2 regions of the Stenotrophomonas sp. C3(2023) genome follow, and region 1 is predicted to be linked to the other one. Evidence: predicted binding sites of a transcription regulator. Region 1 holds the regulator's gene; the other holds the start of a gene.
The links. Region 1 encodes FliA, which starts transcription of late flagellar genes. Its sites were predicted from a motif close to TAAAGTTTNNCNNNCNNNGGCCGATAA; they were not measured.
Positions count from the first base shown of each region.

Region 1 (15,279 bases):
CAGCACCGTCAACCGCCGTTGAAGGAGCGGCCAGTGCCGGCGCAGGAGCGGCCAATGATGCTGCCCTGGCGCCGGTACAGGTCCTGCCAGCATCGCTGCCCGTGGCTGCCGCCGCACCGGTGTTGACCGTGATCGAGCGCGACGACGAGGAGATGCGTCGTCTGCGCAACGAAGTGGCCGGCATGCGTACCGTGATCGAGCGCGAGATGCAGCGCTTCACCGACGAACGGCTGCGCGGCAGCGCGGTGCGTGCCGCGGCGCTGGATCTGATGGATGAGTACGGGTTTGATGCTGGCATCAGCCGCGACGTCGCCCTGCAGATTCCGCTGGAAACCGAGGCCCACCGTGGCCGTGGCCTGATGCTGGGGCTGATCTCCCGGCGCCTGCCTATCACACCGGCCGATCCGCTGGAGTCCGGCGGGGTCATCGCGCTGGTGGGGCCGACCGGTGCCGGCAAGACCACCACCATTGCCAAGCTGGCCTCGCGCTTTGCCGAAGCCAACGCTGCCCGCGATGTTGCCCTGGTCACCACCGATACCGCACGCATCGGCGCCCGCGAGCAGCTTTACGGCTTCGGCCGCCAGCTCGGCATCGCCGTGCACGAGGCCAGCAGCGGCACCGACCTGGACCAGCTGCTGGAGCGTCTGAAGGACTACAAGCTGGTGCTTATCGATACCGCCGGACTGGGCCCGCGTGACCGCACCCTCGCCGCCCAGCTGCAGTGGCTGCGGGCCGCGCCGAAGGTCAGCACGCTGCTGGTGCTGCCGGCCAACACCAGCTTCAACGACATGGACGAGGTGGTACGCCGGTTCAGCGCCGCCAACCTGCAGGGTGTGGTGCTGAGCAAGCTGGACGAAACCGGCCGCTTCGGCACCGCGCTGTCGGTGGCCGTGGACCACCGCCTGCCGATCACCTGGGTCACCGACGGCCAGGACGTGCCGGAAGACCTGCACCGGGCCAGCGCCGCCAATCTTGTACTTCGCCTTGAAGATTTGCGCCGCGCGGCCGATATGCCCTGCAACCCGGAGTTGAACCATGCCGTCGCGTGAGTACGCCAAGCTGACCACCACCTTCCCCTTGTCGGCCACCCGCAGCCAGCCGCTGGGGCCGGTACGTACCATCGCCGTCACCGGCGGCAAGGGCGGTGTGGGTAAGACGAACGTTTCGGCCAACATGGCCGTGGCGCTGGCCGGCATGGGCAAACGCACCCTGCTGCTGGACGCTGATCTGGGCCTGGCCAACATCGACGTCATTCTGGGTCTCAACCCGAAGTTCACTCTGGCCGATCTGGTGGCCGGCCGCTGCACACTGGAAGAGGTGATCATCGAAGGCCCCAACGGCCTGCTGGTGGTACCGGCCGCATCCGGGCGCCGGCACATGGCCGAGCTTGCACCGGCCGAGCATGTCGGCCTGGTCAACGTGTTCTCCGAGCTGGAGCGCGACCTGGACGTGATGGTGGTCGATACCGCTGCCGGCATCACCGACGGCGTGCTGACCTTCTGCCAGGCTGCGCAGGACACCGTGGTGGTGGTCTGCGATGAGCCGGCCTCGATCACCGACGCCTACGCGCTGATCAAGGTGCTTTCGCGCGAGCGCGGGGTGGACCGCATCCAGGTGGTGGCCAACATGGTGCGCGACCCCAATGAAGGCCGCGTCCTGTATGAAAAGCTGACCCGGGTCTGCGACAAGTTTCTGGCCGATGTCTCGCTGAACTATCTGGGCTGCGTGCCGCAGGACGACTGGTTGCGCCTGTCGGTGCAGCGGCAGCAGCCAGTGGTCAAGGCCTATCCGTCGAGCCCGTCGGCGTTGGCGATCAACGAGATCGCCCGTCGCACCGCACGCTGGCAGGCCCCGACCGAACCGCGCGGGGGCGTCGAGTTCTTCCTCGAGCGCATTCTCAAGCAGCGCGGGGTGGTGGCATGAAAGGCGCCGCACAGTACCGCGAAGTCCAGCGTACGGCGGCCAACGAGGTCATTGCCCAGCATTCGGACCTGGTGCGGCGTATCGCACATCACCTCGCGGCACGCCTGCCCGCCAGCGTGGAGGTAGATGACCTGATCCAGGCCGGCATGATGGGCCTGATAGAAGCCTCGCGCAGCTACGACGCCGAACAGGGGGCCTCGTTCGAGACCTACGCCTCGATCCGAATCCGTGGTTCGATGATCGATGAAATCCGTCGCGGCGACTGGGTCCCGCGCTCGGTGCACCGTCGCGCACGCGATGCGGCTGCCACCATCCGGCGGCTGGAACAGAGTACCGGCCGTGCCGCCAGTGCCACCGAGGTCGCCGCCGCGATGGACATGCCCCTGCCCGACTACATGCGGCTGATGGAAGACGCCTCGCGCGGGCAGGTGCTGAGCCTGGAGTCACGGATCGAAGACCAGGGCGAGCTGGACACCGCGGCGCAAGGGGGCCCCACCCCGCAGCAGGTGCTCGAGCGTGGCGAGTTCGGCCGCGAGCTGGGCAAGGCCATCGGCCTGCTGCCCGAGCGCGAACAACTGGTGCTCTCGCTCTATTACGAGCAGGAGCTCAACCTGAAGGAGATCGGCGCGGTGCTCGGCGTGAGCGAATCGCGGGTCTGCCAGATCCATGGCCAGGCAGTACTGCGCCTGCGTGGCCGCCTGAAAATCTTCGAGGCCGTCGATGCCGGTCTGGAAGAGTAAGCACAACCGAGGAATCAAGCTTTGAACAAGAACATGCGTATCCTGATCGTCGACGACTTCTCGACGATGCGCCGCATCGTCAAGAACCTGCTGGGCGACCTGGGCTTCACCAACACGGCCGAGGCCGAGGATGGGCATGCCGCGCTGTCCCTGCTGCAGAGCCAGTCCTTCGACTTCGTGGTCACCGACTGGAACATGCCGGTGATGACCGGCATCGAGCTGCTCAAGGCGATCCGTGCCGACGACAAGCTCAAGACGCTGCCGGTGCTGATGGTCACCGCCGAAGCCAAGCGCGAGCAGATCATCGAAGCCGCCCAGAACGGCGTCAACGGCTACATCATCAAGCCGTTCACTGCGCAGACCCTGGAAGAGAAGCTGGGCAAGATCTTCGAACGGCTGGCGGCAAGCGCCTGATGGACAGCATCCAGGACAAGACCGCGTTGGTGCAGCGCCTGCAGGACGCGCTGGCGGCGCTGGAAAGCGGCGACGAAGCCGCCTGGCGTCAGCAGATCGACGCGTTGGCCGCCCTGCGTACCCAGCCGATGATGGCCGGGCTGTCACGACTGGCCCGCGAACTGGGCCAGGCGCTGGGCGAACTGCCGTCGCTGCCCAGCGAGGCCGGCGAGCTGGATGATGCCTGCGCACGTCTGGACCATGTGGTGGCGATGACCGAACAGGCCACCCATCGGACCCTGGACCTGGCCGAAGAATGCCGTGGTCTGACCGAGCAGCTGCGTGACGGTGGGCTCAACGTCGACCAGGGCGCGCAGCTGGAGCGCATCCGCCACAACCTCACCGAGATCGCCCTGACCCAGAGCTACCAGGACCTGACCGGGCAGATCATCCGACGTGTCGTGGGCATCGTGCGCCGGGTCCATGAGGGCTTTGGCGCGCTCGGCCTGCCGCCGGAGAAGGCCAATGGCAACGGGCCGGAACTGGCCGGACCGGTGGTGCGCGGGCTCGATCGCCACGCAGTGTCGCAGCACGACGCCGACGACCTTCTCTCGGATCTGGGACTGTAATCATGAGCGGAATCGCGGACGACATCGCAGCAGACTTCATCATCGAGGCGCAGGAAATCCTCGATCGGCTGGGCGAGCAGCTGGTCACCCTGGAGCAGTCGCCAGAGGACAACGACCAGCTCAATGCGGTGTTCCGCGGGTATCACACCCTCAAAGGTGGCGCCGGCTTCCTCGGCATCACCGCCATGGTCGAGCTGTGCCATGCCGCCGAGGAAACGCTCGGCCTGGCCCGCTCGGGCAAGGCGGTGCTGGCCGCCCATCACTTCGACGCCGGCCAGCAGTCGCTGGACTATCTGCAGGCCATGCTCGACGCGGTCTCGGCAGGCGAAGAGCCCGGCCACGCGCCACCGGAGCTTATCGCCCAGTTCGACGTGGGTGGCGCTCCGGCACCCGCCAGCGTGGCGGCCGCCAGTGGCCCGGTCTCGGACCTGATCAGTGAAGACGAGTTCGAAGCCCTGCTCGACCAGCTGCATGGTGGCAAGGCACCGACGGCGGTGGCGGCACCCGCCGACGACGGACTGATCAGCGAAGACGAATTCGAAGCCCTGCTGGACCAGCTCCACGGTGGGGCCGCGCCCGGCGCGGTGGCGGTGGTCACGACGGCCGCAACGGCACCGCCACCGCCGCCCCCGGCAGGGGCTCCCGCCCGGCCTGCGGCCAAGCCCGCTGCCAAGCCGCTGGCCGAAGCCGAGCACACGGTGCGCGTGGATACCAAACGCCTGGACGCCATCGTCAACCTGATCGGCGAACTGGTTCTCTCGCGCAACCGCCTGAAGACACTGCGGGTACGGCTGCGCGATGAGGAACTCGACCGTGCAGTATCCACGTTGGACATTGCCACTGCCCGCCTGCAGTCGGCAGTCATGCGCACCCGCATGCAGCCGGTCGGCAAAGTGTTTTCCCGGTTCCCCAAGGTGGCGCGCGATGTGGCACGCAACCTGGCCAAGGAAGTGGAGCTGGAACTGATCGGCGCGGAGACCGAGCTGGACCGCAACCTGGTGGAAGCGCTGGCTGATCCGCTGGTCCACCTGGTGCGCAACGCCATTGACCATGGCATCGAGACGCCCGAGCTGCGCGAGGCCCAGGGCAAGCCACGCAACGGTCATGTGCGGCTGTCAGCGCAGCAGGAAGGCGACTATGTCAGCATCGAGGTGCAGGACGACGGCGCCGGCATCGATCCGGAGAAACTGCGCGCCAAGGCGCGCGAGAAGGGCCTGATCGACCCTGAAGCCGCCGCCCGCCTGAGCAGCGAGGAGTGCCTGCATCTGGTGTTCCTGCCCGGTTTCTCGACCAAGCAGGAGGTGACCGACATTTCCGGTCGCGGCGTTGGCATGGACGTGGTGCAGTCGCGCATCCGCGAACTCAGCGGGCAGATCCAGATCCAGTCCGAACTTGGCCGCGGCAGCCGGTTCCTGATCCGGGTGCCGCTGACCCTGGCCATCCTGCCCACCCTGCTGGTGCAGGCCGGCGAAGATGTCTACGCGTTGCCGCTGGCCCGTGTGATGGAGGTTCTGCATGCACCGTCCACCTCGCTGGGCTGGTTCGACGGGCGCGCCGTCCTGGATCGCCGCTCGCACACGCTGGCGCTGGTCGACCTGCGACGCTGGCTTGATGTCGAACCGGTGCATGCGCCGTTGCTGACCATCGTGGTACTGCAGGCAGGCGAGGCCCGCTTCGGCCTGGTGGTGGACCAGGTGCGCGGGCGCGAGGAGGTGGTGATCAAACCGCTGCCCAAGGCGCTGCGTGGCCTGCGCGGCTATGCCGGCGCCACCCTGATCGGGGATGGCCGCATGGCCCTGATCCTCGACGTGGACGGCCTGCGCAATCCGCAGGACTGATCGCTGAACTGTGACGACCTGCCCGCTGTACGCCGCCGCCAACTCAAGTCCCCCTATTCCAGGCCGATAAACGCTTCATGGACCGACTCAGCCTCATTGGACTCTTCCTCGCCCTGGCTTCACTGGTTGGAGGCAGCATCCTCAAAGGCGCCGGCCTCGCCTCGCTGTGGTCGCCGGCGGCCTTCGTCATCGTCATCGTCGGTACGCTGGCCGCCATCCTGCTGCAGACCGCACCGGCGGTGTTCAAGCGTGCACTGCATATCGTCCGCTGGGTGGTGCGACCGCCGCACAGCGACCGTCGCGAGCTGATCGCGCTGATCGTGGAATGGAGCAACATCGCCCGGCGTCAGGGTCTGCTGGGGCTGGAGCCACAGGTCGAAGCCCAGCGCGATCCGTTCCTGCGCAAAGGCCTGCAGCTGCTGGTTGACGGGGTGGAGCCGGAGAGCATCCGGCACATGCTCGAGATCGAGCTGAGCAGCCAGGAGCACCAGGACCTGGCTGCGACCCGGTTCTATGAAGGCATGGGCATCTATGCCCCCACCCTCGGCATCATCGGTGCCGTTCTGGGCCTGATCGCGGTGATGAAGAACCTGGCCGACCCCAGCAAGCTCGGCCATGGCATCGCCGCCGCCTTCACCGCCACCATCTACGGTATCGCCTCGGCCAACCTGCTGTTCCTGCCGATCGCCAACAAACTCAAGGGCATCATCGCCCACAGCAGCCGCGACCGCGAAATGGCCATCGAAGGCCTGATCTCCATCGCCCAGGGTGAGAACCCGCGCAACATCGAAACCAACCTGTCCGGCTTCCTGCACTGACATGGCACGTCGTCGCCACCACGAAGAACATGCCAACCATGAGGCCTGGGCGATTCCGTACGCCGACCTGATGACGCTGCTGCTTGCCTTCTTCGTGGTGATGTATGCCATTTCCTCGGTCAACGAGGGCAAGTACCGGGTGATGGCCGACGCGCTCACCGACGCGTTCGGTGGAGCGCCGCGCACCATCAACCCGGTCCAGGTGGGCAACCAGCAGGTGCAGGGCGGTGGCTGGGACAGCCCGTCGGTCATCAGGACGGGCAACCGGGTCGGGCCGTCGGCGCCGGCGCCGAGCACCGACCCGACCCTGCTGCCATCGATGGCCTCGCAGATGCGCATGCCGGTGTCGGTCCACGACCAGCAGCGCCTGCGTCAGGCCGAGCAGCAGCTGGAGCGCATCGCCGACCGGCTCACCTCCGCGCTGGCGCCGCTGATCGACAACGGCATGATTTCGGTCAAGCGCACCGAGCTGTGGATCGAGGTGGAGATCAACAGTGACATCCTGTTTCCTACCGGTTCGTCGAGTCTGGACGTGCACGCCCGCGACACCCTTTCGCGGCTGGCCGAAGTCCTGCGCGATGTGCCCAACAGCGTGCGCGTGGAAGGCCACACCGACAACCGACCCATCGCCACCGCGCAGTTTCCCTCCAACTGGGAACTGTCGGCCGCACGTGCCGCCAGCGTCGTCCACCTGTTCGCCGACCAGGGCGTCCAGCCGGCCCGGCTGGCCATGGTCGGCTACGGGCAGTTCCGACCGCGCGAAGACAATGCGCAGGCCGAGGGCCGTAACCGCAACCGGCGCGTGATGGTCGTCATCCTGGCCGATACCAGCCACGCCGTCGGCCCGCTCGGCGCACAGCTCGCTGCTGCAGGCACGCGGCCCGCCACCCCCGTTTCCCCCACAGCGGCGGCGCCTGACACCCCCCGCCGGCCGGCAGCCAGATCGGCGCCGCCGTCACCCCAGCAATGAAGGAGTAACCCCGATGCGCATCTGGGCTGTCGCCAACCAGAAAGGCGGAGTCGGCAAGACCACCACCACGCTCGCGCTTGGCCGCGGTCTGGCGGCGCTTGGCCACCGCGTCCTGCTGATCGATCTCGATCCACATGCCTCGCTCACGCGCGCCTTCGGCGTGGCGGTTGATCCAGCTCCGGCCGGCGTGCTCGAGCTGTTCGCCGCGCCCCCGGCCGAGCTCGCTTCGCTGTGCCACGGCAGTGATGTGCCGGGGCTGGCCTATGTCTGTGCACAGGCCGCTCTGGCCACCCTCGAACGGCGCAGCGCGAACCAGCCCGGCCTGGGCCTGGCATTGCAGAATGCGCTGGCCCAGCACGCGGGAGGACACGACTACATCCTGCTCGACTGCGCGCCGACGCTGGGACTGCTGATGATCAACGCGCTGGCTGCGGCTGACCGCCTGATCATCCCCACCCAGGCCGAGCCGCTGGCACTGCATGGTCTGGATGGCATGGTACGCACCGGCGAGATGGTGGAACGCTCGCGCCGACGCCCGCTGCCGATGTCGATCCTGCCGACCCTGTTCGACCGCCGCACCCGCGCCGGCAACGAGAGTCTGCGGCAGATGCAGGACAAGCACGGTGCCCGCGTATGGGAAGACGCCATCCCGGTCGACACCCGCATCAGCCAGGCGGCCGCGCTGACCCAGCCCGTCGTCGGCGATGACTACCCGGGCCGCGGACTGGCCGCCTACCGCCGCGCACTGAACTGGATCCTGAGCGACGACGCACGCGCGCTGGAGCAGGCCGCATGAACGCCACCGGCGTCCTCGACGACTATCTCGAGCAGCTGCTGGGCGACGCGCAGCCGCCTTCTGCCACCGCCCGTAGCGCCGAGCCATGCTCGGCGGCCGTTGCCGTTGGCGCCGAGCCCGACCGCGAACCCACCTGGGACGATCTGCCCGACGACGTCATCTACGAAACCGACAGCACCTGTAGCGCCGAGCCACGCTCGGCGGCCCCTGGCGCCGAACCCGACCGCGAACCCACCTGGGACGATCTGCCCGACGAAGTGATACATGAAACCGGCAGCGCCTGTAGCGCCGAGCCAGGCTCGGTGGCCCCTGGCGCCGAACCCGATCGCGAACCCACCTGGGACGATCTGCCCGACGAAGTCATCTACGAAACCCACGGCGGCGAAAGCACTGCGCTGACCAACGCCGACAGCCCGGCGCTCGAAGCAGCGTTCAGCGCTGCGGCGGCGCCTGCATCGCCGGCCACCGCACCCGTGCCCGCCCCCTCTTCTCCGGCCGTGCCGCCCCCGGCGCCGGCAGCCCGAGCTCCCATCGTGGCCGAACCGATCGCCGCTTCCCCCCACGCCGCCGTACCGGCAGCGCAACCCACCACCTGGCAGGAACTGCAGGCGCAAGCGCATCGCCCCACCGGTTCACAGCACCTGAGCCGACGCTCCACCGAGCGCAGTTCCCGTTGGTTGCGCCTGCGCTGTGGCAGCCAGGCCTACGCGCTGGAGCTGCTCAAGGTGCAGGAGGTGGTTCTGCCGGTGCCCCTGCTTCCGCTGCGCGGTACCGCACGGTCGATGCTGGGCATCATGAATCTGCGGGGCCAGGTCGTGCCGGTGATGGACCTGGGTCTCCATCTGGGCGGTGCCGCCGCCCAGGAGGATGCCCAGACCCGCATCGTCGTGCTTGAGGAGCACGGCGAAATCATGGGCCTTCGTGTCTCGGCGGTGGAAGATGTGACCAACCTGGCCGACTCGCAGATCGAGCCGCCGGACACCGCGCGTATCTGCCGGATCAGCAACGACGTGTTCCGCGGGGTGGCGCGTCTCCAGCAGCGTCCCATGATCCTGCTCGATGCGACCCGTCTGCTCAGCTGAGCCGCTCTGCGCCTGCCCTGACCGGGTCGGCGAAGATCGGGCCTAAAGAACCCTTCCGGTACGCCGCTAAGGAACTGGAACCGATTGTCCGGAGCAACGATGAGCACTGTGGACCTGGGTGAAGATCTCGGCATCGAGAGCTGCACCGAGCTCAAGAACCAACTGACGCCCCTGCTGGCGTCGGCCGACCCGTTGACGCTGGATGCCAGCCGCGTTGGCCGCATCCACACGGCCGCCGTGCAGGTGCTGTGCGCGTTCGTGCAGGACCGCCGCAATGCGGGCCTGGGCACCGGTTTCGCCGGTTGCACCGCAACCTTCACCGACGCCGCGCGACTGCTCGGCGTCAGCCAGGCCCTGGGCCTGGATGTACCCCATGACAACCTGAAATCTGTGGAGAACGCTGCATGAGCGCACGTATCTTGGTGGTGGACGATTCGGCGTCGATGCGCCAGATGGTGTCCTTCGCCCTCACCTCGGCCGGCTTTGCCGTCGAAGAAGCCGAAGATGGCGCGGTCGCGCTCACCCGCGCCAAAGGCCAGCGCTTCAATGCGGTGGTGACCGACGTCAACATGCCGAACATGGACGGCATTTCGCTGATCCGTGAACTGCGCCAGCTGGCGGACTACAAGTTCACCCCGATGCTGATGCTGACCACCGAATCGGCCGCTGACAAGAAGTCCGAAGGCAAGGCCGCCGGTGCCACCGGCTGGCTGGTCAAGCCGTTCAACCCCGAGCAGCTGGTCGCCACCGTGCAGAAAGTGCTGGGCTGATCGCCCGCGCCGCCCCCTCTTCTTCGCATCCGGATCGCTTCTGTCATGAGCATGGACCTGCAACGCTTCCACGCCACCTTCTTCGAGGAAAGCCGCGAAGGGCTTGATGCCATGGAGGCTGGCCTGCTGACGCTGGAATCGGGCCAGCAGGACCCTGAGATCATCAACTCGGTGTTCCGCGCCGCCCATTCGATCAAGGGCGGCGCAGGCACGTTCGGGTTCGACACCATCGCCGGGGTCACCCACGTGCTGGAAACCCTGCTGGACGAGCTGCGTGCCGGCAAGCGTGCGCTGGAAGCCAATGCGGTTGATGCCATGCTGGCCTCGGTGGATGTGCTGCGCGCCCTGCTGCGCGAGGCCGAACATGGCCAGGCTGCCGATCCGGACGCGGTGGCCGCGATCAAGGCAAGGCTTGAGGCCATCCTCAGCGGTCAGGCCGCCCCGTCTGCTGCTGCCGCCCCGTCGGCCGCAGCGCCGCAGGCCGAGCCGGAAGCCTGGGAAATCGCGTTCGTCCCATCGCCCTCGCTGTTCATGAGTGGCAACGACCCGCTGCGCATCATCCGCGAACTGGAGCACATGGGACCGCTGCAGGTCGCCGCACGACTGGATCGGCTGCCTGGCTTCAGCCAGCTTGACCCGCTGGAAGCACATCTGGCGTGGGACCTGGGTCTGGTCGGCAGGATCCCGCGCAGCCAGATCGAAGATACCTTTGCCTGGGTGGTCGACGATTGCGAGCTGGACATCCGTCCGGTTGCACCGCCCAGCCTGGCCACCCAGCCACCTGCCGCTGAGGCTGCGGCACCTGCCAGCACCGGCGCCGTCGCGCCTGCCGCCGGCGCGACCGCCACCGCTGGCGCCGCCGAAGCGGAAAGCTCGATCCGCGTCAGCGTCGACAAGGTCGACGCGCTGATCAATCTGGTGGGCGAGCTGGTCATCACCCAGGCCATGCTCAAGCAGGTCTCCAATGCGATCGACCCGGTCCACGCCGAACGGCTGTTCGCCGGCCTGGATCTGTTGGAGCGCAATACCCGCGACCTGCAGGAAGCGGTCATCGGCGTGCGCATGCTGCCGGTGGACGCGGTCTTCCGCCGCTTCCCGCGCCTGGTGCGCGATCTGTCCAGCCGGCTGGGCAAGCAGGTCCGCCTGCGCACCATCGGCGAAGGTACCGAGCTGGACAAAGGCCTCATCGAGAAGATCGCCGACCCGCTGGTGCATCTGGTGCGCAACTCCATCGACCATGGCCTGGAAATGCCTGACGTCCGTCGCCAGGCTGGCAAGGACGATACCGGCACCATCACCTTGGCCGCCTCGCATCAGGGCGGGCATATCGTCATCGAGGTCAGCGACGACGGCCGTGGCCTGAACCGCGACAAGATCCTGGCCAAGGCGCAGGAGCGCGGTCTGGCTGTGCCTGACAACCCCACTGACAGCCAGGTCTGGGACCTGATCTTCCAGCCCGGCTTCTCCACCGCTGATGCGGTGACCGATCTGTCCGGACGTGGCGTAGGCATGGACGTGGTCCGCCGCAACATCCAGGCGCTGGGCGGCGAGGTGCAGATCGAAAGCAGCCTCGGCAGCGGCACGCGCACATTGATCCGTCTGCCGCTGACCCTGGCGATCCTCGACGGCATGACCGTCTCGGTCGCCGGCGAAACCCTGATCCTGCCCCTGGCCTACGTGCTCGAAGCCCTGCAGCCGCAGGCCGAGGATGTGCGCAGCATGGCCGGCGACGGCCGGGTGCTGCGCGTGCGCGGCGAATACCTGCCGATTCTCTCGCTCAGCGAGTATTACGGTTACGAGCGTCGCCGCAGCGATGAGCCGTTGGTGGTGGTGGTTGAAGGCGATGGCCAGAAGATCGCCCTGGAGGTGGACGAACTGGTCGGCCAGCAGCAGGTCGTGGTGAAGAACATCGAGAACAACTACCGGCGCATCAGCGGGGTGTCCGGTGCCACCATCCTCGGCGACGGGCGCGTGGCGCTGATCGTGGACATCGGCGGACTGGTACGGTCGTTGAAGGTGCCGCAGGCGGCCTGAGCCCGGCGTACACGCCGGCTGGCGGGCGCGGGCGGCTTCGGCAACTAAAGTCATCGTCCGCGCTGCCGTTACCGGAAGGACCACACCTACAGGCACGGCAATGGATACCGCCCCTGTCGTTGCTTCACCTGCCCCGTTCTGCCGGAACCGGGCGATGGCCGGCCTCGCGCTGTTGGCGTTGTGGCTCGGCTGGACGGTGCCAGCATTATGGATGCAACGACTCCCCACACATGATGGCAGCTGGGACGATGCAGCCGTGCTGGCACAGATACCTGCCAGCGTGCTGATGCACGGCATCGGCCAGCCGCGTCTGCTGCTCGGCCGTGGCGAGTGCAGCTGCAGCGCTGTCCCGCCGGCTGAAACGGGCGCTGGAGTGGGTGTCGATCATCTGCCGTTCGAGTGGGTCGTGCTCGATGCAGGCCACCGGCTGGTCTATGCCGGCCCAGCGATGCTGGAGCGGCACTGCGGCGCCAGACAGGTATCGGCCGCAGCACTTGTTACCGGCCTGCTCAGCCACCCCCAGCCCGCGCTGATCCTTTCCGACCGCTGTTCATGCCGCCAGGAGTAACAAGCATGTCCGCACCGTCACGTAATGCCACCGCGTTTGCAGGTCACGAGCCTGCACCGTTCCTGCAGGCGCTCGGCGCGCAGGCCGATCGCCTGTTCGTCGGGGTCACCGCTCTGCTCAGCCTGGTCAGTCTGGTGCTGGCGATGCGCAGCGGCCTGTATACCGCCTTCCTGGCCGTCAGCCTGCCTGCGCTGCTGGTGGTGATCCTCCAGGCCTGCCTGTTGCCAGGAACACGCCTGTCACGCTGCAGCATCGCCCTGGCGTGGATGGTCCAGGCCGCCACGCTCATCCACCAGACCAGCGGACTGCTGGAGACCCACTTCACGGTCATCGTACTGATCGCACTGCTGCTCTACTACCGCGACTGGCTGCCCTTGGTGGTCGCCGCAGGTGCCATCGCGCTGCACCACGTGTTGTTCTTCCTTCTGCAGCAGCGTGGGTTGCCATTCCCGGTGTTCGAGGCCGGCAGCGGGCTGGGCGTGCTCGCCCTGCATGCCGGCTATGTTGCCGTGGAGACAGCCCTGCTCTCGGTGATGGCGATACAGATGCGTCGCCAGCTGCTCCTGCTTGGGCATGATCCGGTGCAGCTGGCACAGCTGGCGCGCGACGTTGCCGCCGACCAGCCGCTGCCCGCCGGCATGGGCGCCGAACAGTTCCCCGCCAACTCGCTGGCCCGGACCCTGGTACAGACCAGCGCGCAGCTGCTGCAGCGACGCGATTCCGAGCGGGCGACGCTGCATGAGACACTGCGCGTGCGTGCCGCACTGGACGACGTCACCACCAACGTGATGATCGCCGACCGCGACCGCAACATCGTGTTCGTCAACCGGCCACTGCAGCGCATGCTGTCCGACGCCGAGGCCGATCTGCGCCGCGACCTGCCGCAGTTCGATGCCAGCGACCTGCTCGGCCGCAACATCGACATCTTCCACCGCAACCCCGCCCACCAGGCAAGACTGCTCGATACGCTGACTTCCACCTACCGCGCGCAGATCCGCGTCGGTGGGCGCCTGTTACGGCTGATCGTCAATCCGATCATCGGCGAGGACGGCCAGCGCCAGGGCTTTGTTGTTGAATGGGCAGACCGCACGCTAGAGGCACAGGTCGAGGATGAGCTTGCCCGCATCGTACAGGCAGCAGCGCAAGGTGATTTCAGCGCACGGGTCAGCGTCGAGGGCAAGGACGGTTTCTTCCTGCAGCTCGCCCAGCAGCTCAATGCCCTGCTGGATGCCAATGCCACCAGCATCGAGCAGATCTCCGTGCTGCTGTCCTCGCTCTCGCGCGGCGACCTGACCGCGCGGATGGAAGGCAACTTCCAAGGCGTCTACGCGCGGATACGCGACGATGGCAACGCCACCATCGCCCAGCTTACCGCCATTGTCTCCAGCATCCAGGGTGCGTCGCGGAGCATCAACGATGCCGCCGCCACCCTCTCGCAGGGCAATGGCCACCTGGCCAGCCGCACCGAGCAGCAGGCTGCCAGCCTCGAAGAGACCGCTGCCACCATGGAGGAACTGACAGCAACGGTGCGGCAGAACGCCGAGCACGCCCGCCAGGCCAACCAGCTGGCCAGCAGCGCGGCGGAGGTGGCGGCCAGCGGTGGTGATGTGGTCGGCAGCGTGGTCGTCACCATGAGCGGCATCGAGCAGTCGTCGCGACGCATCGCCGAGATCATCACCGTCATCGACGGGATCGCGTTCCAGACCAACATCCTGGCGCTCAACGCGGCGGTCGAGGCGGCCCGTGCCGGCGAGCAGGGGCGCGGCTTCGCCGTGGTCGCCGCCGAGGTGCGCACGCTGGCGCAGCGCTCGGCCGAGGCGGCCCGGCAGATCAAGGGACTGATCGATGACTCGGTCGGCAAGGTCAGCCACGGCGCGGATCTCGTCCAACGCGCCGGCACTACGATGAACGACATCGTGCAATCGGTACGCCAGGTAAACCAGATCATGGGTGAAATTGCCGCCGCCTCCCAGGAGCAGAGTACCGGCATTGAACAGGTAAACCAGAGCATCGCGCAGATGGATGTAAACACGCGCCAGAACGCCTCGCTGGTCGAACAGGCGGCCCAGGCGACCCGCGCCATGGACGAGCAGGCCGGCCACCTCTCGGACGCCGTTGCACGCTTCAGGCTCGCAGGTCACGAGGGCGGCACGGTAAGCGTGCAGCGGCTGCGCAGCCTGGCGGGCCTGGACCCGTAGCCTTGCGGCCGTGCGGCATGGCGTAGATCCGCCCCGCAGTCGGCTGCTCTTCGGCCAGATCGCGACGACCTGGCCGCGCTTGCGCGCGGTGAGCCGACCATGGGTCGACCCTGCAGGCAATCCGACATGAACTTGCAGCTTTCCCTACAGCTTTGATTGGCGCTGCCGATAGGGTTATCAAGGCGCGCTTGTCGTGCCACCCGATGCACAACGACCCAGCGCAGAGCCGATGTCCGAAGCAAGCATGCAGAACAGCGAACATCCCGAAGACGCGCACGACGGTGCCGAGGACGAGCGCTTTCTGGTGCGCAATGCGCTGCAGATCCGGCAGCTGATCCGCCAGCTGATCGACCAGCGCTCCTTGATCAACGCCCATATCGGCGGCCGCGACCAGCACTTCCCCACCGCCATCCTGGAACTTGATGAAGACCAGGACAGCCTGGTGCTGGATGGGAGCCCATTGGAGTCAGCCAACCGCGCCGCTGAAGCAGCAGGCGATCTGCTGTGCTTTGCCCAGCTC
Region 1 is NZ_JAWJLO010000001.1:1,977,380-1,992,658, forward strand. It holds gene RZA67_RS08700 (AAA family ATPase) at 1-1,049, shown strand, start outside; gene RZA67_RS08705 (MinD/ParA family protein) at 1,036-1,923, shown strand; gene RZA67_RS08710 (RNA polymerase sigma factor FliA) at 1,920-2,663, shown strand; gene cheY (chemotaxis response regulator CheY) at 2,685-3,077, shown strand; gene RZA67_RS08720 (protein phosphatase CheZ) at 3,077-3,685, shown strand; gene RZA67_RS08725 (chemotaxis protein CheA) at 3,688-5,523, shown strand; gene RZA67_RS08730 (flagellar motor protein) at 5,601-6,341, shown strand; gene motD (flagellar motor protein MotD) at 6,343-7,311, shown strand; gene RZA67_RS08740 (ParA family protein) at 7,325-8,107, shown strand; gene RZA67_RS08745 (chemotaxis protein CheW) at 8,104-9,189, shown strand; gene RZA67_RS08750 (STAS domain-containing protein) at 9,289-9,597, shown strand; gene RZA67_RS08755 (response regulator) at 9,594-9,959, shown strand; gene RZA67_RS08760 (chemotaxis protein CheA) at 10,005-11,993, shown strand; gene RZA67_RS08765 (hypothetical protein) at 12,148-12,561, shown strand; gene RZA67_RS08770 (methyl-accepting chemotaxis protein) at 12,567-14,759, shown strand; gene RZA67_RS08775 (flagellar brake protein) at 15,004-15,279, shown strand, end outside.

Region 2 (15,279 bases), 550 kb from region 1:
CGCTTTCCGACTGCCCGGCGATGCGGCCATCCATGCCCAGCACCCATTCGCCGTCGCGACGCACAACACCGGCCAGCAGGGTCCGTGCCTGATCACGCAGCTCGGCATGCGGCTCCACCGGCGATGCGTTGGCCTTGGCCTTGTTGGCGGCGATCTGTTCGTTGCGGCGACGCAGGTCGCGGCGCAGTTTGGAGGTAGTCGACATCGTCAGACCAGGGCAGTGGGGGCGCAAGGATAACGCAGGGCAGACACGGCAGGCGTGCAGGGATGCCACTCAGGCCTTGAGCGAACGGCGGTGCTCCCAGTACCAGAAGGCAAAACCGGCGGCGAAAAACGCGGCCTGGCCCAGCGCCAGATGCAGCGGACTGCTGTTGAGCAGCGGCGAGAACACGCCGGCCACCAGGGTGCTGGCCATCAGCTGCAGGAACGCCTGCAGCGACGATGCCAGCCCGCGCTGGTGCGGGTACATGTCCAGCACGGCCAGCGCCAGGACCGGGAAGATCAGCGCCATGCCGAGACCGCCGAGGAAGATCGGCAGCACCGCCCAGGGCAGCACCAGCTGCTCGACCGAACTGACATAGGCAATGTTGAGTAGTGCCGACAGCGCGCAGCAGATGAAGCCGATGCTGACCTGGCGGGTGGGGGTGGTGCGCCCGGCCATGCGCCCGGACAGGAACGAGCCGGCGGTCATGCCGCCGATGGTCGGGATGAACAGCCAGGCAAACCCACCCTCGCCCAGCCGCAGGTGCTGCATCACGTAGGACGGTGCCGAGGAAATGTAGAGGAAGATGCCGCCGAAATTGATGCTGCCAGCCAGTGCCAGACGCATGAAACGCGCATTGCGCGCAATGCGCAGGTAATCGCGCACCAGGCTGCGCGGCGACAGCGTGACCCGCGCCTCCGGCGGGTGGGTTTCGGGCAGGAAGCGGGCGGTGGCCACCAGCAGCACCAGCGAGAACACCACCAGGAACCAGAAGATCAACGGCCAGCCGGCGCCGCTGAGCAGAATCCAGCCCCCGATGATCGGAGCGATCGCCGGGGCGATGCCGAAGATCATTGAAACCTGGCTCATCAGCCGCTGCGCGTCGTCGCCGTGGTACAGATCGCGGATCACCGCACGGCCGACGATCATGCCCACACCGGCCGACACGCCCTGCAGTGCGCGGAACACCAGCAGGGTGCCCAGATCGGTGGACAGTGCGCAGCCCACCGAGGCACCGACAAACACCGCCAGCCCGGCCAGGATCACCCGCTTGCGGCCCAGCGCGTCGGACAGCGGACCGTGGGCCAGGCTCATCAGGCCGTAGAACAGCAGGTAGATGCTGACGGTCTGCTGGACGGCCACCTCGTCCACCGCCAGGCGCTGGGCCAGCTGCGGGAAGGCCGGGAAGATGGTGTCGATGGAGAACGGACCGAACATTGCCAGGCCGGCCAGCAGCAGCGCGAGACGACGGGTCGATGGGGAGGCGGCGGTCATGAGAGAGTCCGGGCAGCGCGCGACAAACGCAGCAGGCACCGCGCTCACTGCCCTGCAGGGCATCGAGGCGGCGCCAGATGAATAGGAGAATGCCCGCATTCTATGCCCAGCGGACCGGCATTTCCATTCGCTTGCCCTCGTGGCCGTACTGAGACCCATGCGCCATTCATCCGCCACCGCGGCGCGCAGGCTGGCTATAATCGACAGGCAACACGGTGGGAGAAGCGGAACACCGCTGCCGAAGGCGCAACGCCCGTAATCGCTCAGGCCCGATACCACCTGCATCAAAACTCTGGAGAGACCGGTGTTATCCGGCGCCGAAGGGGCACGAAGCTGCGGCCAGCCGCGCTTTTAAACTCTCAGGCAAAAGGACAGAGGGGCGCCCCGCAAGTCCGCCAGCCGGCGGCTTGTGCCCGTGCGTGCGCCCTCTCTGACGGATCCTTTGCCATGTCCCAGAACACCCCTACCCTGCGTGAGCTCGAACACACCAATGCGTTCGTGGAGCGTCACATCGGCCCCAACGACGCCGAGATCGCGCAGATGCTCGACGTGCTCGGCCACGCGTCGCTGGATGCGATGACCGACGCGATCGTCCCGGCCCGGATCAAGTCGCCGGCGCCGCTGGCCCTGCCCGGTTCGATGACCGAGGTGCAGGCGCTGGCAAAGATCCGTGCCATTGCCGACAAGAACAAGGTGCTGCGCAGCTTCATCGGCCAGGGCTACTACGGTACCCATACGCCGAACGTCATCCTGCGCAACATCCTGGAGAACCCGGCCTGGTACACCGCCTATACCCCGTACCAGGCGGAAATCTCGCAGGGCCGCATGGAAGCGCTGATCAACTTCCAGACCCTGTGCGCCGACCTGACCGGCATGGAAATCGCCAATGCCTCGCTGCTGGACGAGGCCACCGCGGCGGCCGAAGCGATGACGCTGGCCAAGCGCTCGGCAAAATCGAAGTCCGACGTGTTCTTCGTGCACGACGCCGTGCACCCGCAGACGCTGGAACTGCTGCGCACGCGCGCCGAGCCGATGGGCATCGTGCTGCGCGTTGGCACCCCGGCCGAGGCCATGGAAGCCGAAGCGTTCGGCCTGCTGCTGCAGTATCCGGACACCTTCGGCCAGGTTGGCGATTACAAGGCTCTGGTTGACGCGGTCCATGCGCGTGGCGGTCTGGTGGCCGTGGCCACCGACCTGCTGGCGTTGACCCTGCTCGCCGCACCCGGCGAGTGGGGCGCGGACATCGTGGTCGGCAACAGCCAGCGCTTCGGTGTGCCATTCGGCTTCGGTGGCCCGCACGCCGCGTTCATGGCCTGCCGCGATGCCTACAAGCGCTCGATGCCGGGCCGCCTGATCGGCGTGTCGATCGATGCCGAAGGCAAGCCGGCCTACCGCCTGACCCTGCAGACGCGTGAGCAGCACATCCGCCGCGAGAAGGCCACCTCCAACATATGCACCGCGCAGGTGCTGCTGGCGGTGATGGCCTCCATGTACGCGGTGTACCACGGCCCCGAAGGCCTGACCCGGATTGCCCGCCGCACCCATCGTCTGGCCGCGATCCTGGCCGCTGCGCTGGGCAAGGCCGGCGTGCAGGTCGGCAGCGACTTCTTCGATACGCTGCACATCACCGGCGTTGACGCCGACAGCGTGCATGCCAAGGCCCGTGCGGCCGGCTACAATCTGCGCGGCATCGACAGCGGCGCGCTGGGCATCAGCCTGGATGAAACCACCACCCGCGAGGACATCGTCGCGCTCGGCGCACTGTTCGGTGCCGAGGTGGATGTCGATGCGCTCGATGCCAGCACTGCCGATGCGCTGCCGGCCGGCCTGCTGCGGCAGTCGCGCTTCCTCGAGCATCCTGTGTTCAACACGCACCACAGCGAGCACGAACTGCTGCGCTATCTGCGTTCGCTGGCGGACAAGGACCTGGCGATGGACCGCACGATGATCCCGCTGGGCTCGTGCACCATGAAGCTCAACGCCACCGCCGAGATGATCCCGGTGACCTGGCCGGAGTTCTCGCAGATCCACCCGCTGGTGCCGGCCGACCAGGCGCTGGGCTACAAGGAACTGATCGAGACGCTCGAAGCGATGCTGGTCGAATGCACCGGCTACGATGCGGTGAGCCTGCAACCCAATTCCGGCGCGCAGGGTGAGTACGCCGGCCTGCTCGCCATCCGCGCCTACCACCGCTCGCGCGGCGAAGGCCATCGCGATATCTGCCTGATTCCGGATTCGGCGCATGGCACCAACCCGGCGTCGGCGCAGATGTGCGGCATGAAGGTCGTGGTGACCAAGACCGATGCCAATGGCAACGTCGATGTCGAGGACATCCGCCGCAACGCCGAGAAGTACAGCGACCGTCTGGCCGCGATCATGATCACCTACCCCTCCACGCACGGCGTGTTCGAGGAGGAAGTGGTGGAGATCTGCGAGATCATCCACCAGCACGGCGGCCAGGTGTACACCGACGGTGCCAACATGAACGCCCTGGTCGGTGTGGCCAAGCCGGGCAAGTGGGGCTCGGACGTGTCCCACCTCAACCTGCACAAGACCTTCTGCATTCCGCACGGCGGCGGCGGTCCGGGCGTGGGCCCGTGCGCGGTCAAGGCGCACCTGGCGCCGTTCCTTCCCGGCAAGCTGGGCGACAACGGCGCGGTCGGCATGGTCTCGGCGGCCAGCTTCGGCAGCGCCTCGATCCTGCCGATCAGCTGGATGTACATCGCGATGATGGGCAGCGACGGCCTGCGCAAGGCGACCCAGGTCGCCCAGCTCAATGCCAACTACATCGCCAGGCGCCTGGCACCGCACTTCCGCACGCTGTACACCGGCCGCAACGGTCTGGTGGCCCATGAGTGCATCCTGGACGTGCGCCCGCTGGAAAGAACCAGCGGCATCGGTGCCGAGGACGTGGCCAAGCGCCTGATCGACTTCGGCTTCCACGCGCCGACGCTGAGCTTCCCGGTGGCGGGCACGCTGATGGTCGAACCGACCGAGAGTGAGTCCCTGCATGAGCTGGACCGCTTCATCGACGCGATGATCCAGATCCGCCAGGAAATCGCCGCCATCGAAGATGGTCGCCTCGACCGCGAGGACAATCCGCTGAAGAACGCGCCGCACACCGCCACGGCGGTCACCGCCAGCGAGTGGACCCACGCCTATCCGCGTGAGCTGGCGGCCTTCCCGCTGCCCAGCCTGAAGCTGGCCAAGTACTGGCCCCCGGTTGCGCGCGTGGACAACGTCTACGGCGACAAGAACGTGATGTGCGCCTGCATTCCGGTGGACGCCTACCGCGACGACGAGGTCGAAGCGGTGTGATCTGCGCGGGCGTGGCGGGCCTGACCCGTCACGCCCCACGCTGTCGCTATCGACGCGTAGGTTTTCTCCGCACGCTCGCTTCTTCTCGCTGGCCCTCGCGGGAGATGCGTGGCCGGACACGTCTGAAACGGGCGGCGGCGCATAGGCGCACAGCCAGCCCCGTCACGAAAGCAGAATTCTCCCGCCAAAGCGGGCGCACGGTCACACCTTGGTGCGGGCGACGGCGCCCCGGCAGCCGATGATCAGTTCCGTCGCGACAACCCGTGTCGCGACGATGCTTCCCGCACCGAGGCATCCGTTGCACCGGCCCAGCTGAGCCGATGCCCACGATTGAACTGGAGAATGCTCATGACCGCTCGTTCCCTGATCGCAGTGCCCCTGCTGCTGTGCGCAGCACTCAGCAGCCCTGTTGCGCTGGCCGGCAACGCAGGCCCCCAAGGCGGGGCCGAAGCCCAGTGTTTCGTCAAATTCGCCCAGTGTCTGATGTCGGGCAACATCATGCAGTGTTTCACCGACCTGAAGGATTGTCTTGCCGGCGGCGGTGACGACGGTGGTGATGACGGGGATGGCGACGGCGGCGATGATGGCGATGGCGGCGACGACGGCGGTCCCAATCCCTGAGTCGGCCGCCCGCTGAAGAACACGGACACGGCCCGCCTGCGCGGGCCGCGTTCCGTTCTGATCGCGGCTCAGCCGCGCAGGCGGCGGGCCACGTTGCTGGCCAGTGCGACGACCGCGGTTAGGGCGACCATCGCCAGGAACTGCAAGCGGGTCTGCTCACCGACCAGCAGCAGGGCGAAGATCAGCGCCAGGATCGCCAACGCGATGCAGGTCAACCAGGGGAAGCCGGCCATCCGGAACGGCAGCCGCACGCCGCTGCGGTCGGCGCGACGCCGCAGCACCAGTTGCGAGAGCAGCGAGAACGTCCACACCAGCAGACAGGTCGAGCCGACGATGTTGAGCAGCACCGGCAGGACCTTGCCCGGGAACAGCAGCTCCATCACCGCGGCCGCGAAACCGAACAGCACGCTGGCGAGCACGGCCAGCATCGGCACCTGGCGCGCATCGGCACGTCCCAGTGCGGCCGGCGCCTCGCGCCGCTGCGCGAGCGAGTAGATCATCCGCGACGCGCCGTAGAGGTTGGCATTGAGCGCAGACAGCAGCGCGATCACCGCAATCAGCGTGATCGCCGTGGCCGCTCCCGGAATATTGGCCACTTCGAGCACGGCAGCGAACGGTGAGTTCAGCGCCGGGCTGTTCCACGGCACCACGGCGATGATGACGCTCAGCGAGCCGATGTAGAACACGAGGATGCGCCAGGCCACCGTGCGGATCGCACGGGCGATGCTGCGCTCGGGGTCCTCGGTTTCCGCTGCGGCCACCGCCACGATCTCGGTGCCGCCAAAGGCAAACACAACCACCAGCAGCGCCGCACCGATACCGGCCAGCCCCTGCGGCGCGAACCCGCCGTGGGCTGTGAAGTTGCTCAGCCCGGGTGAGGCCACCTGCGGCAGCCAGCCCAGTAGCAGCGCCGCGCCGACCGCGATGAAGCCGAGGATGGCCAGCACCTTGAGAATGGCGAACCAGAACTCGAACTCGCCGAAGTTGCGCACGCCCAGCAGGTTGATCGCAGTGAACAGGAGCATGAACCCCAGCGCCACCCACGGCACCGGCAGCACCGGCCACACTTGGGCCAGCAGGCCAGCGGCACCCACTGCTTCAGCGGCGATGACGATGACCAGCTGGATCCACCACAGCCAGCCAACCGTGGCCCCCGCCGTCGGGCCCATGGCGTCGGCTGCATAGACCGAGAACGCACCGCTGGTGGGCTTGGCAGCTGCCATCTCGCCCAGCGCGTTCATCACGATGATCACCAGCGCGCCGGCCAGCAGGTAGGAGAGCAGCACCGCCGGGCCTGCCGCCTGTACGCCAACACCGGAGCCCAGGAACAGGCCAGCGCCGATCGCGCTGCCCAGCCCCATCATGATCAGCTGGCGCGGTTTGAGCGCATGGCCCGGACGCGGAGAGGGAGTGGGTGCGGCGGAAGATGGATTGGCTGGCATCGAGGGGCACGTATGCGGCAACAAGGCCGTCACATTACCTTGTCCGGGCGCGCCGTGGCATAGGACCGATGGCCTGTCTGCTCAGCTGCCGGCCAATTCGCTGATGCGGGCCCGGTAGGCGCGCGGCGATACCCCGGTTTCCGCCTTGAATTTGCGGGTGAACGCGCTCTGGTCACTGAAGCCGCAGGCCTGGCCGATGCTGGCGATGCTTTCGCTGCTGTGCAGCAGGTGCATCGCCATCTGGATGCGCAGCCGGCTCAGCACCTGCTGCGGCGTCATCTGGAAGACCTTGCGAAAGCTGCGCTCGAGCTTGGACAGCGAGAACCCGGTAATGTCCATCAGCGTCTGCATGCGCACGTTTTCCGCGTAATGCGCGTTGAGGTGGGCCAGGGCCAGCCGCAGCTGCTCGTACTGCGCACCCAGACTGTGCTTCTGGCCGAGGTCGCGCGAGATGCCGATCAGCCCCTGTACCTGGCCGTCCACTTCCAGCGGCCGTTTGCAGGTCAGGCACCAGCCGGGCTCCCGGTTGGCGAACAGGTGCAGTTCCATCAGGTTCTCGATCACATCACCGGCCAGCACACGCGCATCCTGCTCGGCGTAGTCAGCACTCAGACCGGTGGGATAGATCTCCGCTGCGGTGCGACCGATGACCTCCTTGCGCGACTTCAGACCCAGACGCCGCAGCATGGTCTGGTTGATGTGGGTGTAGCGCCCCTGGCAATCCTTGATGAAGAACAACACGTCCGGGATCGCGTCGAACAGGGCTTCGATGTCGGCAGGCTCAACACGCATCGGGGAAGGATACCTGAGCACGGTTTTGCCTGCGCGTTCACCCGCATGGGACTCCCGCTTAACATCGCTCCGGCCACTGTGGGGACTGTTCTTTATCCATCCCCCTTTGGAGAATCAGATGGCCGCCAGCAAGCCCAACGGCACGCCCGCCGCTTCCGACAACGTGCCCGCCACTGCCCAGCGCGGCGAAGGTGGCGAGCTGCACCAGCAGGCCGGCGGGAGCCATCCGCCGTTGACCACCAACCAGGGCATTCCGGTTTCCGACAACCAGAATTCGCTGCGCCAGGGACCGCGCGGACCGACGCTGCTGGAAGATTTCGTCCTGCGCGAGAAGATCACCCACTTCGATCACGAACGCATTCCCGAGCGCATCGTGCATGCACGCGGCAGCGGCGCGCACGGCTACTTCGAGCTGACCCACTCGCTGGAACGCTATACCCGGGCCAAGGTGCTGACCGAGACCGGCAAGCGGACCGAGGTGTTCGCCCGCTTCTCCACGGTGGCCGGCGGCGCCGGTTCAGTGGACACCCCGCGCGATGTGCGCGGCTTCGCGGTGAAGTTCTACACCCCGGAAGGCAACTGGGACCTGGTGGGCAACAACATCCCGGTGTTCTTCATCCAGGACGCGATGAAGTTCCCCGACCTCGTCCATGCCGTGAAGATGGAGCCGGACCGTGCCTTCCCGCAGGCGGCCAGTGCGCATGACACGTTCTGGGATTTCATTTCGCTGATGCCTGAGTCCATGCACATGATCATGTGGGCGATGAGCGACCGCACCCTGCCCCGCTCGCTGCGCACGATGGAAGGCTTCGGCGTGCACAGCTTCCGCCTGCTCGACGAGGACGGCAACTCCACCTTCGTCAAGTTCCACTGGCGGCCGAAGCAGGGTCTGCAGTCGACGATCTGGGACGAAGCGCTGAAGCTGCAGAGCGCGGACAATGACTTCCACCGGCGTGACCTGTTCGAGGCGATCAGCCGCGGCGACTTCCCGGAATGGGAGCTGGCCGTGCAGCTGTTCACCGAGGAGGAAGCCGAGCAGTTCCCGTTCGACCACCTGGACCCGACCAAGATCGTGCCCGAATCGCTGGTGCCGCTGCAGGTCATCGGGCGGATGGTGCTGGACCGCTGGCCGGACAACTTCTTCGCTGAAACCGAGCAGGTGGCCTTCTGCCCGGCCAACGTGCCGCCGGGCATCGACTTCAGCAACGATCCGCTGCTGCAGGGACGCCTGTTCTCCTACCTCGACACCCAGCTGAGCCGCCTGGGCGGTCCGAACTTCCACCAGATTCCGATCAACGCGCCGCGCTGCCCGTTTGCCAACAACCAGCGCGATGGGCACATGCAGATGCAGGTGCCCAAGGGCCGCGTGGCCTATGAGCCCAGCTCGCTGCAGGACGACAGCCCGCGCGGGACGCCGCGCGGCTTCACCAGCCACGCCACCGCCGACGACGGACGCAAGGGGCGCACCCGTGCTGCCAGCTTTGCCGACCACTACAGCCAGGCCCGCATGTTCTTCCGCAGTCTGGAGGCGCCGGAGCAGGCGCATCTGGCCTCGGCGCTGGTGTTCGAGCTGTCCAAGGTCGAGACCGCCAAGGTCCGCGAACGCACGGTGAGCCAGTTGCGCAACATCGATGACACCTTGGCCCAGCGCGTCGCCGATGGCCTTGGCATGACCGCGCTGCCCGAGCCCGCGCCCGCTGCCATGCCGGCACAGGACCTGCCGCCGGCACCGGAAGTGCGGGTGATCGGCCGCGGCCTGGAGACGCTCGCCGGCCGCAGCATCGGCATCCTGTTTGACGAAGGCTCCGACGCTGCACTGCTTGGTGCGCTGAAACAAGCCGTGCAGAAAGCCGGCGCAGCGGTCACGCTGGTCGCCCCCAAGGTGGGCGGCGCGCGCCTGAGCGATGGCAGCCATCAGCAAGCCGACGGCCAGCTCGCCGGTACGCCGTCGGAAGTTTTCGACGCCGTCGCCATCGTGCTCAGTGCCGAGGCCGGCAAGGCATTGGCCAAGGAAGCGGCCGCCATCGACTTTGCCAGCCATGCCTGGGCACATCTGAAGGCGCTGGCCCACGACGAGGGCGGCAAGGTGCTGCTGCAGGCAGCCAACGTCGGCAACGACGAAGGCATCGTCGAGGCCACGCAACCGGCGGCCTTCGTCAAGGCTGCCAGCACCCGCCAATGGTCGCGCGAGCCCTCGCTGCGCCTGCTGGCCTGACCCGACCGGAGCACCGACATGCCACGCGGAGACAAATCGGCCTACACCGACAAGCAGAAGCGCCAGGCCGAGCATATCGAGCAGAGTGAGCGCGAACGCGGCGCCAGTGCCGGCACCGCCGAGCGCATCGCCTGGGCCACGGTAAACAAGCAGGATGGTGGCGGCAAACGCAGCGGGAGCGGCCGCAAGAAGAGCTAGTGCGGCGCCGGCGCGGCGACCGGCCGCGCTGGCGCAACCGGAGGAATCGGACGTGCGGTGATTGCCGGCGACTGCAGCCGCCGCACGGCGGAGACCGGCAATGCCTCGGCGCGCCGCTGCTGCGGCCACCAGAGGAAGATGAAGGCGCTGCTGGTTCCCAGCAGCCGCGCTGTGCCCGGCAAGGCAGCGGTGTCGCCGCTCAGGTGCACGGTAACTACCTCGCCACTGCCCTCGGTGCGGATCGCCTCGCCCTTGCCCATCACGTAACGGGCCGCGCACAGCGCCATCAGCAGGGCCACCGCGCCGGTCATCGCCGTGAGCGGGCGCATCCCGGTCAGATCCCAGCTGGTGAACACCGAGCGCGACAGCAGCATGCGCCAGCCCCAGCCGCGTGCACGGAGCTGCTCAAGCTTGCCGGCATTGCGCCGTCGCAGGGTATCGGGCCAGTTGCAGAGCGCGACCGCCAGCATGCCCACGACCAGCAACAGCGCGTACATCGGGTCGCGCAATCCCGCCACGAGGAAATCGCTGGCCTGCAGATAATCGAGAATGGAAAGGCCAAAGCCGCGGTAAAACCAATAGCTGCACCAGAGCCCCAGCAGCGATACCAGCAGATACCCGGTGGTGACCAGCAGTGCCGGCTCGCGACCAAGCCGGCGCAGCGCGCGCATGACCAGCGCGTCGTCGCTGCCATCGACCACCGGAACCAGCGACCAGTCGGTGGCCGGTTCCGGGGGTGTGTCCTGCCTCACCTGCTTGTCCGTACGGCGCATGGGCTCCTCCCTGAAACGCGAGCATCGCCGAAAACGGGCAGGCCGGGTAGTGCCGGGCTCTGCCCGGCACGTGGCCTGGAAGCATCCCGTGCCGGGCAGAGCCCGGCACTACCGCGCCGTTCGTTACGCGGCGGCGGCCAACCGCGGACCCGTCTGGGCCTGCAGGTGGAACACCGCCACCGAACTGGTCAGCGCCTGGGCCTGTTCCTCCAGCGAGCGGCTGGCCGCTGTGGCTTCTTCCACCAGCGCAGCGTTCTGCTGGGTGACCTGGTCCATCTGCACAACCACCTGGTTGACCTGCTCGATGCCGGCCGCCTGCTCCTTGGTGGCCGCCGCAATGTCACTCATCAGCTGGTTGGTGCGCGCGCTCGCTGATGCCAGACGGGCGATCGCCGCCTCCGATTCCACCGTCACCGCCAGCCCGCTGCGCACCTTGTCGCTGGCCACATCGATCAGATCCTTGATCTCCTTGGCCGCGACACCGGCCCGCTGGGCAAGGCTGCGCACTTCGCTGGCGACCACTGCAAACCCACGCCCGTTGTCACCGGCACGTGCCGCTTCCACGGCCGCGTTCAAGGCCAGGATGTTGGTCTGGAATGCAATGCCATCGATCACCGAGGTGATCTCGGCAATCCGCGCTGATGACTGGTCGATCTCACGCATCACCGTTGCCATCTGCGCCATCGACTGCTCGGTGGCGCGCACCGCGTCACCGGCGGCGTGTGCCTCACGGTCGGCCTGGTTGGCCAGCTCCGCGTTCTGGCGCACCGTGGAGGTCAGCTCTTCCATCGAGGCGGCTGCCTCTTCCAGGTTCGCCGCCTGCTGTTCGGTGCGGCGCGACAGGTCGGCGTTGCCGGCAGCCAGCTCCTGGGCGGCGGTATCGATGTTGCCTGCCGCGACCTGGATGCCCTGCACGATGCCGGTCAGCTGGTCGCAGGTGCGGTTGGCGTCATCGCGCATCCGCGCGAACACGCCGTGGTACTGGCCCTGCATGCGCGTACCCAGGTCGCCCGCTGCAATCGCCGTGAGCACCTGCGAGACATCGTCGATGCTGCGCTCGGCGCCGGTCATCATCGCGTTCAGACGTGCCACCATGCCCTTGAACTGGTACTGGAACGCTGCTTCGTCGCCGCGCACGCTGAAGTCGCCGGCCTGGGCTGCTTCAGCCAGCGTATCGATCTGCTGGCTGATGGCCACCAGATTGCCCTTGACCGTGGCCATGGTCCGGCTGAGAACGGCCTTTTCCCCTGGGTAATCGCGCAGGTCCGGGCTCAGATCACCGATCGCATAGCGCTCCATCACCTCCACCATGTGGAACTGCACGTCGACATGCGATTTCACCACGTGGTTGGTGGCCGCCACCATGCGACCGAAGTCGCCCGGGAAGGCGTCCGCTTCGAGCTGGTAGCTGATCTGCCCTGCTTCGTGGCGCTGGGCCATGTCCAGCTGCGCGCTGATCGCGGCACGCACGTTGTCGCGGACGCTTCCCATCGCCTGACCCAGCCGGGTCAGCTCATCACGGCCACCGAGACGGAAGTCCTGTTCGAACTCACCCTTGGCCATCCGGTCGGCCAGCTGCACCGCCCGCGCCAGCGGTGCGGTCATGCTGCGTGCGATCAGCACCGACGCCAGCACACCGACCACCAGGGCAATGGCACCCAGCACCAGCAGGATCGTCTGATTACGCTCACCGAGCGCGACCGCGGCGGCGCCCGCAGTGCGTGCGGTGGCTTCCTCATGGGCCACGCCATCGGCCAGCGCCTTGTTCCACGCGGCAGCTGCTTCGCGCACCTGACCAAGGGTAAGTGCCACCGCAGCGGGATAGTCACCCTGCGCCATCAACGCGCCGGCCTGTTTGTTGAGCGGACGTGCCAGCGAACGCCTGGCCGCCACGGTATCGATCAACGCCCTGCTCTGCGCATCCATCGGCAGTGCCTGGTAAGCCGCCCAGCTCGCTTCATAGCGCTTGACCAGGGCGGCGATGCGGGCCTCGTCCTCGGCCAGGCCGTTACCCTCACGGATCAGCATCTCGCGCCGGACCACCAGCATCTCGTTGTTGGCATCGAGCATGTCCGACAGCAGACGCACCTTGGCCATGCTGACCTCGGTCAACTGATGCATCGCGCGCTTCTGCGCCGCGTTGCCGGTCATCGCGGTGATGACCACAGCCGTCACCAGCACCAGCAGCAGGCCAAAGCCCATGCCAAGACGCCAGACGACCCTGGCGTTCCTCAAGAAATCCATCACGGTGTACCAAACGAAGGGGAGTGCCCTGTTATCGGCCGCGCCACGCCGGCCTGTAGAGGGCCGGTGAAGACCCGGCGTGCGCCGGCGCGGCGTGCCCGGGCCAGCAACAGAAAGCCCCGCTTGCGCGGGGCTTTCCGTGTTGATCAGCAGGGCTTACCGCCACCGGCTCAGGCGAACGGGTCCTGCAGCACCATGGTGTGGTCACGGTCCGGACCGGTGGAGACGATGCTGATCGGGCAACCAGCCAGTTCTTCCAACGAGCGCAGATAGGCGCGCGCGGCCGGCGGCAGGTCATCCCAGTTGGTGATGCCGTGAGTGTTCTCGCTCCAGCCCGGGAACTCCAGGTAGACGGGGGTGCACTCTTCCCAGCCCTGCGCGTCCAGCGGCGCGTACTCGGTGCGCTTGCCGTTATATTCGTAGGCGATGCAGACCTTGAGCTTCTCCATGCCGTCCAGCACGTCCAGCTTGGTGATGCACAGACCACTGATGCCATTGATGGCCACCGCGCGCTTGAGCGCGACGATGTCCATCCAGCCGCAGCGTCGCGGGCGGCCGGTGGATGCACCGTACTCGGCGCCGCGGTCACGGATGCCCTGGCCGATGTCATCGTCCAGCTCGGTCGGGAACGGACCACCGCCGACACGGGTGGCGTAGGCCTTGGCGATGCCCAGCACGTAGTCGATGGAATCGGCGCCCACGCCAGCGCCGGCCAGCGCGCCGCCGACGGTGGTGTTGGAGCTGGTCACATACGGGTAGGTGCCGTGGTCGATGTCCAGCAGCGCACCCTGCGCGCCTTCGAACAGCACCCGCTTGCCCTGCTTGCGCAGGTCATGCAGGATGCCGGCCACGTCGGACTTCATCGGCTGCACGTATTCGCCGAAGGCCAGCGCCTCGTCGAAGGTCTTCTGGAAGTCGACCGCGTCGGTGTTGAGGTATTTGGTCAGCACGAAATTGTGGTAATCCAGCGCCGTGCGCAGCAGCTCTTCGAGCTGCCTGGGGTAATGCAGGTCGGCGATGCGGATGCCGCGGCGGGCCACCTTGTCTTCGTAGGCCGGGCCGATGCCACGACCGGTGGTGCCGATGGCCTTGCCGCCGGCGGCGCGCTCGCGCGCCTGGTCCAGGGCAATGTGGTACGGCATGATCAACGGCGCGGCCGGGGAGATCTTCAGCCGCGAACGCACTTCCACGCCGGAGCTTTCCAGTTCGGCGATTTCCTTCTGCAGCGCGGCCGGCGAGATCACCACGCCGTTGCCGATCAGGCACAGCGCGTCGTCACGCAGGATGCCCGACGGGATCAGGTGCAGGACGGTCTTCTTGCCATTGATGACCAGCGTGTGGCCGGCATTGTGGCCGCCCTGGAAGCGCACCACCGCACCGATTTCCTCGGTCAGCAGGTCAACGATCTTGCCCTTGCCTTCATCGCCCCACTGGGCACCCAACACTACGACAGACTGACCCATGACGGGCTCCTCGATTTTGTTGCGGCCATCGGGGCCGCGGACGGTTGAACCGTGGACGGGCTGGCCAGCGCGGCAATGGCCGCTCCAAACGGGGAGCAACCGGCGATGGAAGGCCCAGACACGGAAAAAGCCGAACGGGGAGGCCCGTCCGGCTTTTGTGCATTATCCGGGTTTGGAGGGGCCGGCGCCACCCTGCCGCAGGCCGGCTTCACCGGCCGCTCAGCAGGGCGGATCCGCCCCCGGATGAGGCCCGGCTCGACCGGGCCCTTCACCGCTGGCCTCAGCGATCGCTCTTCAGGTACTGCAGGAAGGGATCGTTCTTGTCCAGCACGATGACACCATTACCGTCGGTCATCGAGCCGCGGTACGCCTCCAGGCTGCGGTAGAAGGCGTAGAACGACGGATCGGCCGAGCCGGCACGCCCGTAGATGCGGGTAGCATCGGCATCACCTTCACCGCGGGTCCGCTGCGCGTCACGCTCTGCCTCGGCCACCAGCACCGTGCTCTCGCGGTCGGCCTGGGCCCGGATGGTCAGCGACTGCTCCTCGCCTTCGGCGCGCAGCTTGGCCGCTTCCTGCTTGCGCTGGGCGCGCATGCGCTCGTACACATCGTTGATCACCTGGCTGTCGGTCGGCAGGTCGATCTGCTTGATGCGCAGGTCGATGATCTGCATGCCCAGCCCCTGCACCGCCTCGTTGATTCCCACCAGCTGGTCGGCGATCAGCTCGCTGCGGTC
Region 2 is NZ_JAWJLO010000001.1:2,531,309-2,546,587, forward strand. It holds gene RZA67_RS11365 (hypothetical protein) at 1-205, opposite strand, end outside; gene RZA67_RS11370 (multidrug effflux MFS transporter) at 275-1,477, opposite strand; glycine riboswitch at 1,760-1,862, shown strand; gene gcvP (aminomethyl-transferring glycine dehydrogenase) at 1,925-4,795, shown strand; gene RZA67_RS11380 (hypothetical protein) at 5,144-5,416, shown strand; gene RZA67_RS11385 (amino acid permease) at 5,485-6,858, opposite strand; gene RZA67_RS11390 (AraC family transcriptional regulator) at 6,940-7,650, opposite strand; gene RZA67_RS11395 (catalase) at 7,769-9,865, shown strand; gene RZA67_RS11400 (hypothetical protein) at 9,884-10,063, shown strand; gene RZA67_RS11405 (hypothetical protein) at 10,060-10,836, opposite strand; gene RZA67_RS11410 (methyl-accepting chemotaxis protein) at 10,960-13,080, opposite strand; gene RZA67_RS11415 (adenylosuccinate synthase) at 13,251-14,543, opposite strand; gene RZA67_RS11420 (protease modulator HflC) at 14,824-15,279, opposite strand, start outside.
Region 2: RZA67_RS11410 (methyl-accepting chemotaxis protein) is a predicted target of FliA. The motif match lies at 13,112-13,138, and genes of this name have one in related genera.